Regions from separate parts of the Pseudomonas sp. HD57-3 genome, predicted to be linked through region 1. Evidence: predicted binding sites of a transcription regulator. Region 1 holds the regulator's gene; each other region holds the start of a gene.

Region 1 (3,277 bases):
ATGGCGATGCCGTTGCCAAAACCGGTGGAACCCAGTTTTTCACGGGCAATCAATGCCTCGAAGACATCTTGCATCTCCAGATCCGGGACTTCCCGGGCGATCAGGTTGGCAATTTGTTCGAGGGCTTTCTTTTTACTGCCGCCCGGCACGTTCACCAGGGAACGGCCGGGGGTCAGGATACTTTCAAGTCGGATCATGGGGGTGGGGGTTATCGACCGGTAGCGCCCTGAAGCAGGCTCTGGGTCTTTTCCTTATGCTTTTTGAGTTGTTTATCAAGCTTGTCGGTCAGCGCGTCGATCGCAGCGTACATATCGGTATGTTCCGCGTTTGCGACGACCTCGTTGCCGGGAATATGCAGCGTGGCTTCGATTTTCTGCTTCAGCTTTTCGACGCACATCGTGACTTGCACGTTGGTGATCTTGTCGAAATGTCCCTCAAGCCTCTTGAGCTTTTGCTCAACGTACTCACGGAGAGGTTGGGTAACTTCCAGTTGGTGTCCACTGATGTTGACTTGCATACAGCTTCTCCTTCGTTGCCAGTGCATAAAGCGGCAGGCCGAAGAGCCTGCCACTGGAACGCTGTAACGTGGCTTACATCAACCGCTTGCGTTCGCTCGAAGGCGCGATCCCGAGGGATTCGCGGTACTTGGCGACGGTGCGGCGAGCCACCTGAATGCCTTGTGCCTCCAGTAAACCAGCGATCTTGCTGTCACTCAACGGCTTTTTCTGATTTTCCGCGGCAACCAGTTTTTTGATGATCGCGCGGATCGCCGTGGACGAGCATTCACCGCCTTCGGAGGTGCTCACATGGCTGGAGAAAAAGTATTTCAGTTCATATATGCCCCGTGGGGTATGCATGAATTTTTGCGTGGTCACGCGGGAAATCGTCGACTCGTGCATGCCCACGGCTTCAGCGATGTCATGCAGCACCAGCGGCTTCATGGCTTCGTCGCCGTACTCCAGAAAGCCGCGCTGGTGCTCGACGATCTGGGTGGCCACTTTCATCAGGGTTTCGTTGCGGCTCTGCAGGCTCTTGATGAACCAGCGGGCTTCCTGCAACTGATTGCGCATGAAGGTGTTGTCGGCACTGGTGTCGGCGCGGCGCACGAAACCGGCGTACTGGGCGTTGACCCGCAGACGCGGCACCGACTCCTGATTCAGCTCGACCAGCCAGCGCTCGTTGTCCTTGCGCACGATGACGTCAGGCACCACGTACTCGGCTTCGGTGGATTCGATCTGCGAACCGGGGCGCGGGTTGAGGCTCTGCACCAGTTCGATGACTTGGCGCAGCTCGTCTTCCTTGAGCTTCATGCGGCGCATCAGCTGGCTGTAGTCGCGGCTGCCGAGCAGGTCAATGTAATCGGTGACCAGCCGCTTGGCCTCGGCCAGCCAAGGGGTCTTGGCCGACAGCTGGCGCAATTGCAGCAGCAGGCATTCGCCCAGATTGCGTGCGCCGATGCCGGCCGGTTCAAACTGCTGGATGCGGTGCAGGACGGCTTCGATCTCGTCCAGCTCGATGTCGAGTTCCGGATCAAAGGCGTCGAGGATTTCTTCGAGGGTTTCGTCGAGGTAGCCCTGATTGTTGATGCAATCGATCAGGGTGACGGCGATCAGGCGATCGGTGTCTGACATCGGTGCCAGGTTCAACTGCCACAGCAGGTGGCTTTGCAGGCTCTCGCCGGCGGAGGTGCGGGTGGTGAAGTCCCACTCGTCATCGTCGCTGCTCGGCAGGCTGCTGGCGCTGGTCTGATAGACGTCTTCCCAGGCGGTGTCGACGGGCAGTTCGTTGGGGATTCGCTCGTTCCATTCGCCGTCTTCGAGGTTATCGACTGTCGGCGCGGTCTCCTGATAGGAGGGTTCCTGGATCTCGGTGTTGGGCTTCTGTTCGGCGTTGTCGGCCATGGGATCGGAGTTGTCGAAGTCGTCGCCGTCTTCCTGGCGTTCGAGCATCGGATTGGATTCCAGAGCCTCCTGGATTTCCTGTTGCAGATCCAGGGTCGACAATTGGAGCAGGCGGATGGCCTGTTGCAGCTGCGGTGTCATCGTCAGCTGCTGGCCCATTCTCAAGACTAGCGATGGTTTCATGGCAGGGGCTTAACACCTTATTCGCCGGCGCTATGCGCCATCCACTACAGGGCGCCGGAGCGCCAAACTTAAGCAAATTATATGCCTGAAACTGTCGTGTTTGCCTAGAGCGCTGTAACAATAAAAGCGTATAAAAAGGCGCTTCAACGTTACAGCACCCGGACGGCTGGCCGAATGCCGTCGTGCTTACAGGCGGAACTCGTGACCCAGATAGACTTCCTTCACCAGATCGTTGGCGAGGATGGTCGCGGAGTCGCCTTCGGCGATCAACTGGCCGTCGTTGACGATGTAGGCGGTTTCACAGATATCCAACGTCTCACGCACGTTGTGGTCGGTGATCAGTACACCGATGCCCTTGGCCTTGAGGTGATGGATGATCTGCTTGATGTCGCCGACCGAGATTGGGTCGACACCGGCGAACGGTTCGTCGAGCAGGATGAACTTCGGTGCCGTGGCCAGTGCGCGGGCGATTTCCACGCGGCGGCGCTCACCACCGGACAGGCTCATGCCGAGGTTGTCGCGGATGTGGCTGATGTGGAATTCCTGCAGCAGGCTTTCCAGCTCCTTGCGACGGCCGGCCTTGTCGAGCTCCTGACGGGTCTCGAGGATGGCCATGATGTTGTCGGCCACCGACAGTTTGCGGAAGATCGACGCTTCTTGCGGCAGATAGCCGATACCGGCCTTGGCGCGACCGTGCATCGGCTGGTGGCTGACGTCGAGGTCGTCGATCAGTACGCGACCCTGATCAGCCTGAACCAGGCCGACGATCATGTAGAAGCAGGTGGTCTTGCCGGCGCCGTTCGGGCCGAGCAGGCCGACGATCTGACCACTGTCGATCGACAGGCTGACGTCGCGCACGACCTGGCGGCTTTTATAGGCCTTGGCCAGGTGCTGAGCTTTCAGAGTTGCCATTACTGGGTTTTCTCGTCGGTTTTCTTCTTCGGCTGGATCACCATGTCGATGCGCGGACGCGCTTCGGTGACCTTGCTGCCAGTGGCTCGACCGGCGCTGGCCAGTTTCTTCACCGTGTCATAGACGATTTTTTCGCCTTGAGTGACGTTGTTGTCTTTGTCGACGACCTTGGCCTTGTCGATCAGCACAACGCGGTTCTGCTGCGCGTGGTACTGAATGGTCACGCCGTAGCCCTGGACAGGTTTCGCGTCACCGGCAGTCTGCAACTGTTCGAAGTAGGC
Region 2 (3,277 bases), 2.6 Mb from region 1:
TGGAGCTGTTGTTGTTCCGTCTCGACGGCCAGCAGCTCTACGGGATCAACGTGTTCAAGGTTCGGGAAGTGCTGCAATGCCCGCAACTGACGCTGATGCCCAAGTCCAGTCCTGTCGTGTGCGGGGTGGCGAATATCCGGGGGGCGACCATTCCGATCCTTGATCTGGCGATGGCGACCGGCTCCGGTGCTTTGAAAGACAAGAACAGTCCGTTCGTGATCATCACGGAATACAACACCAAGACCCAGGGTTTCCTGGTGCGCTCGGTGGAACGTATCGTGAACATGAACTGGGAAGAGATTCATCCGCCGCCCAAGGGCACCGGACGCGATCATTACCTGACCGCTGTGACTCGGGTCGACAATCAGTTAGTCGAAATCATCGACGTCGAGAAGGTGCTGGCGGAAGTTGCGCCGACCCCGGAAGCGATTTCGGTCGGCGTGGTGGATGTCGAGACCCAGAGCAAGGCGTTGTCGCTGCGGGTGTTGACGGTCGATGACTCGTCGGTGGCGCGCAAGCAGGTGACGCGTTGCCTGCAGACGGTCGGTGTCGAGGTGGTGGCGCTGAACGACGGCAAGCAGGCGCTGGATTACCTGCGCAAGCTGGTCGACGAGGGCAAGAAGCCGGAAGAAGAGTTCCTGATGATGATCTCCGACATCGAAATGCCGGAGATGGACGGGTACACCCTGACGGCCGAGATCCGCAGCGACCCTCGCATGCAAAAGCTTCATATCATCCTGCATACTTCGTTGTCGGGTGTGTTCAATCAGGCGATGGTCAAGAAAGTCGGTGCCGATGACTTCCTGGCCAAGTTCCGTCCTGATGACCTGGCATCCCGGGTAGTCGACCGGATCAAAGCAGCAGATATCAGCTAAGGGCCTTCTGCCCCTGGCGTTCAACACGATTTAAGAGGCGGCATCATTTGTCTACGGGTAATTTGGATTTCGAACAGTTCCGGGTCTTCCTGGAAAAAGCCTGTGGCATTTTGCTCGGTGAAAACAAGCAGTACCTGGTGTCGAGCCGTCTCAACAAACTGATGGAGCAGCAAGGCATCAAGTCCCTGGGTGAGCTGGTTCAGCGCATCCAGACCCAGCCGCGCAGCGGTTTGCGCGAGCAGGTGGTCGATGCCATGACGACCAACGAAACCCTGTGGTTTCGTGACACCTATCCGTTTGAAGTCTTGAAGAACAAGGTGCTGCCCGAGGCGATCAAGGCCGCTCCCAACCAGCGTCTGCGGATCTGGTCGGCGGCCTGCTCGTCGGGTCAGGAACCCTATTCGCTGTCGATGTCGATCGATGAGTTCGAGCGGACCAACATCGGTCAGTTGAAGATGGGTGTGCAGATCGTTGCCACGGATCTGTCCGGCAGCATGCTGACCAACTGCAAGACCGGCGAGTACGACAGCCTGGCGATCGGTCGCGGTCTGTCCGCCGATCGTCTTCAGCGCTACTTCGACCCGAAAGGGCCGGGGCGCTGGGTGATCAAGGCGCCGATCAAGAACCGGGTGGAATTCCGCTCGTTCAACCTGCTCGACAGCTACGCCAGCCTGGGCAAGTTCGACATCGTGTTCTGCCGCAACGTGCTGATCTACTTCTCCGCCGAGGTGAAGAAGGACATCCTGTTGCGCATCCACAGCACGCTGAAACCGGGCGGTTATCTGTTCCTCGGCGCTTCCGAAGCGCTGAACGGTCTGCCGGATCATTACCAGATGGTTCAGTGCAGCCCGGGGATCATCTACCAGGCGAAGTGATCAAGACCGGCAACACCAGAAACGGGAGTCCTCAGGGGCTCCCGTTTTTTTATGCCTGAAGGTTTTGCCGGTGGCAGGCGGCAGAAAAGCGGCATCCGGCGGAAACCGGTTGCCGCTTTTCTGGCATTGCCGTGTTGCCGGTTCCGCGCAAAGCCCCGTAATCCGGGGCTTTCTTAAACTGGCACGCCGCTTGCTATAACCCTGTTACGAAAAATCCGGTCACCTGAAGGTTCCCGACATGAGCATCAGCTTCGATAAAGCGCTCGGCATTCACGAAAAGGCTCTGGGCTTCCGCGCCCAGCGTGCCGAAGTGCTGGCCAACAACATCGCCAACGCCGACACCCCGAACTACAAGGCGCGGGATCTGGAGTTCTCCAAAGTGCTCGAAGCACAGAGCCAGAAGAACGCCAACGGCACCATCGCCCTGAACATGACCAACAGCCGTCACATCGAAGCTGAAGGCCTGGGCAATGGCGACGAGTCGCTGATGTATCGCACGCCGATGCAGCCGTCGATCGACCAGAACACCGTGGACGCCCAGCTGGAACAGTCGAACTACGCGGAAAACGCCGTCGGCTTCCAGGCCAGCTTCACCCTGCTCAACAGCAAATTCAAAGGGCTGGTCTCAGCCCTGCGCGGAGAGTAATCCATGTCCCTGTCCAGCGTTTTCAACATTGCCGGCAGCGGCATGAGCGCCCAGACCACCCGTCTCAACACCGTGGCGTCGAACATCGCCAACGCCGAGACCGTCTCGTCGAGCATCGACCAGACCTACCGTGCCCGTCACCCGGTGTTTGCCACCATGTTCCAGGGCGGCCAGAGCGGCGGCAGCAATTCGCTGTTCCAGAACCAGGACGCAGCCGGTCAAGGCGTGCAGGTCATGGGCGTGGTCGAAGACCAGAGCAACCTCGAAGCGCGCTACGAACCGAACCATCCGGCGGCCGACGCCAAGGGCTACGTCTACTACCCGAACGTCAACGTGGTGGAAGAAATGGCTGACATGATTTCCGCGAGCCGGTCGTTCCAGACCAACGCCGAAATGATGAACACCGCCAAAACCATGATGCAGAAGGTGCTGACCCTCGGTCAGTAATAAGGGGCGACTGCCATGAGTGTTACCGATACCACCAGCAGCCTGACGATGAACGACATACTGGCCAACTCTTCGAAGAAGACCAGTAGCACGACCACCGGCGGCATCGCTTCGGCCACCAACAGCTCGACCGGCGGCCAGGCCCTGGGCAAGGACGCGTTCCTGCAACTGCTGGTCACCCAGCTGAAAAACCAGAACCCGCTCGACCCACAGGACAACAGCGCATTCGTTGCCCAGTTGGCACAGTTCAGCAGCCTTGAGGGGATCACCACCCTTAACAGCACCGTCAGCTCGCTGGCCGGCAACTACAACTCGTCGCAAGCCCTGCAGGCTTCGTCGCTGGTCGGCCGCAACGTGATCGTGCAGACCAACTCGGTCCAGCTTGACGATCCGAGCAAAGGCATGACCGGTTCGGTCACCGTCCCGTCGTCGAT
Region 3 (3,277 bases), 1.3 Mb from region 1:
ACAATCGCTGCTACCCCATCGACAGTCTGGCAACCATGCTTGAGCAAATCGGCTCTGTGCGCTTCCCATATGTGTACTACGCCAAACCACTATTCGCTCGGCGGTGAATACCTATTCGCAAATAAATCTTCCCACCTGGCAAGCCGAATTTTGGCATGTCGGGGATCGCACCAAAGATGTAACTGCCATCTGGGTGCTGAACTAGCGTGTTTTCTTTTTGTGTGAGCAAATCAGACAAGAGGTAGTCCAGAACCAGAATGTCTGGCAATCAATTTGATCCTTCTGAACTCGACGTGTTGGATCGATCAGCGTAGGTGATGGCCACGAGCGTAACTACAAGTAAAAAATCACGTAATCGGGCGCGAGAGGTGATTCTTGTAGGGCCATGCTTTGATGGTTGTAGGACGTCGGCGAAACGGTGGCGGAGGTCTTGAATAGCCGAATCGGATGCTCCAGTTTGGCCGCTCAATGCAGCCTTTGGAGGCGAAAAATGGACCGCAATGGTATGCGCCCGATTCATCCGGGGGAGGTTCTGAATAAGGAATTCATGGAGCCGTTGGGCGTGACGGTCATGGACTTGGCCATGCCCACAAACTGGCCTGAAACCGAGATCGAGAAGCTTGTGAAATGCCAACTCAGGATCTGCGCCGATCTGGCAATCAGGCTGGCCATCCACCTCAACACCACACCTGAGTTCTGGATGAATCTTCAGTCGACTTACGATTTGCGAAAAGATGAAATTGAGAGAGGAGCTTCCATCCGTCACCAAGTAGAGCGGCTAGTGCATTGCGCTTGATCTGAATCCCAGGTCGTACGGCTGGGAGCTGAACAGTTACTGTGACTACTCCTCAGAAAACCGATTGTCGCAGCTATCTCGAGGCGAAAAAAAACCGTCTTGAGGAGACGGTTTTCAGTTGCAGGCTTCGGTGAGGCCAAGGCCTGCGCATCCTTAGTGGACACACTCGCGTATCCCGAGGTTATGCATGTTTGCTCAGTGGCACAAGCATGAACGAAATTCTTCCAGCCAGTTGCGGGCTGGAATGAGGCCTCACTCAGCCGGCGGCGTCAGCTTCGCTTCCATCTCCGCCACCTTCGCCTCAAGGCTCTCGAGCCGGGCGCGAGTGCGCGCCAGCACGACCATCTGACTGTCAAACTCTTCGCGGCTCACCAGGTCCAGTTTGCTGAAGGCACTTTGCAGCAGCATTTTGAACTGGCTTTCGATTTCGGCTTTTGGCAAGGGCGTGTCGCCGCTGAACAGGCGGGAGGCGGTGCCGCTCAGGGCGTCGAGGAAGTCTTTGGGCGCGAGCATGGGATATGTCCTGGAAACTATGGCCGGCAGTGTATCACGCAGTGTCTATAGTCATTCGTGCAGGCACGGATGCACGCTTTTCGCGCAACTGGATGCACGGCCACGCACCGTTGTTGTGCGTATCCCGAGTGCCATTTGGGTGATGGCATCTGCCGCAGCGGCCAAGGGATTGAAATCAGTGGTTTTTGGCGAGATGGCAAGCTTTCTGCTTAGTCACCTTCGACCCATGCACTGATGCAGTCGCTGTGACGAATGCAGTGCGGCAGACGGAGCGGGGAGTTTCGTCTGGAGCGGTTAGCTGGCGTCGACAACGAAGCGTTACAAAGCCAGGCACTGCGCTTAGACTTGAGTCGGGTTTGTTTTCCTGGGGCAAGTCCACCAATTCGGGAGAGAGTTTCATGAAGCTAGTCACTGCCATCATCAAGCCGTTCAAGTTGGACGACGTGCGCGAGTCGCTGTCCGAAATCGGCGTGCAGGGCATTACCGTTACTGAAGTCAAAGGCTTCGGTCGGCAGAAGGGTCACACCGAGCTGTATCGCGGCGCGGAGTATGTGGTCGATTTTCTGCCCAAGGTGAAAATCGACGTGGCCATCGACGACAAGGATCTGGATCGGGTTATCGAGGCGATAACCAAGGCTGCCAACACCGGCAAGATCGGTGACGGCAAGATCTTCGTGGTCAATCTGGAACAGGCGATCCGCATCCGTACCGGCGAAACCGATACCGACGCGATCTAAACGCCGCCACAAACCCAACGCCCCAGGAGAAAACAATATGACTCTGCGTAAATTCGCAGGGCTAGGAGCCCTGTTGTCTATCGTAATGCCCGGCCTGGCCATGGCGGCAGACGAAGTGGCAGCTCCAGTCCTGAACTCCGGCGACACCGCCTGGATGCTCACCTCCACAGCCCTCGTGCTGTTCATGACCATTCCTGGCCTCGCGCTGTTCTACGGCGGCATGGTTCGGTCGAAAAACATTCTTTCCGTGATGATGCAGTGCTTCGCCATTACCGGTCTGATCAGCGTCCTGTGGGTCATTTATGGCTACAGCATCGCGTTCGACACCACCGGCATGGAGCAGGGCGTCGTCAACTTCAACTCGTTCGTGGGCGGTTTCGGCAAGGCGTTCCTGGCCGGCGTCACCCCAGCGAGCCTGACCGGCCCGGCGGCGCTGTTCCCCGAGGCGGTCTTCATCACCTTCCAGATGACCTTCGCGATCATCACCCCGGCGCTGATCGTCGGTGCGTTCGCCGAGCGGATGAAGTTCTCCGCGATGCTGATCTTCATGGGCATCTGGTTCACCCTGGTCTATGCACCGATCGCGCACATGGTCTGGTCCGGCAACGGCGGCCTGATGTGGGACTGGGGCGTGCTCGACTTCGCGGGCGGCACCGTGGTGCACATCAACGCCGGTGTGGCCGGTCTGATTGCATGCCTGGTACTGGGTAAACGCAAAGGCTTCCCGACCACCCCGATGGCGCCACACAATCTGGGTTACACCCTGATGGGCGCGGCGATGCTGTGGGTTGGCTGGTTCGGCTTCAACGCCGGTTCCGCTGCGGCCGCCAACGGCACCGCCGGCATGGCGATGCTGGTGACCCAGATCGCGACCGCTGCTGCTGCACTGGGCTGGATGTTCGCCGAGTGGATCACCCACGGCAAACCAAGCGCACTGGGTATCGCATCCGGCGTCGTTGCAGGTCTGGTTGCGATCACTCCGGCCGCTGGCACCGTGGGCCCGATGGGCGCTCTGGTGATCGGTCTGGCTGCGGGCGTGGTCTGCTTCTTCTGCGCCACCACGCTGAAACGCAAACTCGGTTATGACGACTCCCTGGACGCCTTCGGCGTGCACGGTATCGGCGGTATCCTCGGCGCGATCCTGACCGGTGTGTTCGCCGCACCGTCGCTGGGTGGCTTCGGCACCGTCACCGACATCGCCGCACAAGTCTGGATTCAGTGCAAAGGCGTC

The links. Region 1 encodes sigma-54, which starts transcription at its own class of promoters, with help from an activator protein. Its sites were predicted from a motif close to ANTGGCATNNANNTTGCTNT; they were not measured.
Positions count from the first base shown of each region.
Region 2: a site for sigma-54 is predicted at 1,928-1,947, ahead of flgB (flagellar basal body rod protein FlgB). Genes of this name have one in related genera too.
Region 3: a site for sigma-54 is predicted at 1,502-1,521, ahead of glnK (P-II family nitrogen regulator). Genes of this name have one in related genera too.

Region 1 covers NZ_CM148568.1:1,256,826-1,260,102, forward strand. The annotation lists gene ptsN (PTS IIA-like nitrogen regulatory protein PtsN) at 1-197, opposite strand, end outside; gene hpf (ribosome hibernation-promoting factor, HPF/YfiA family) at 209-517, opposite strand; gene AC0R79_RS05510 (RNA polymerase factor sigma-54) at 591-2,084, opposite strand; gene lptB (LPS export ABC transporter ATP-binding protein) at 2,271-2,996, opposite strand; gene lptA (lipopolysaccharide transport periplasmic protein LptA) at 2,996-3,277, opposite strand, start outside.
Region 2 covers NZ_CM148568.1:5,113,959-5,117,235, reverse strand. The annotation lists gene AC0R79_RS23120 (chemotaxis protein CheV) at 1-875, shown strand, start outside; gene cheR (protein-glutamate O-methyltransferase CheR) at 923-1,750, shown strand; gene flgB (flagellar basal body rod protein FlgB) at 1,989-2,396, shown strand; gene flgC (flagellar basal body rod protein FlgC) at 2,400-2,843, shown strand; gene flgD (flagellar hook assembly protein FlgD) at 2,859-3,277, shown strand, end outside.
Region 3 covers NZ_CM148568.1:6,477,997-6,481,273, reverse strand. The annotation lists gene AC0R79_RS29555 (HigA family addiction module antitoxin) at 491-796, shown strand; gene AC0R79_RS29550 (accessory factor UbiK family protein) at 1,049-1,309, opposite strand; gene glnK (P-II family nitrogen regulator) at 1,708-2,046, shown strand; gene AC0R79_RS29540 (ammonium transporter) at 2,084-3,277, shown strand, end outside.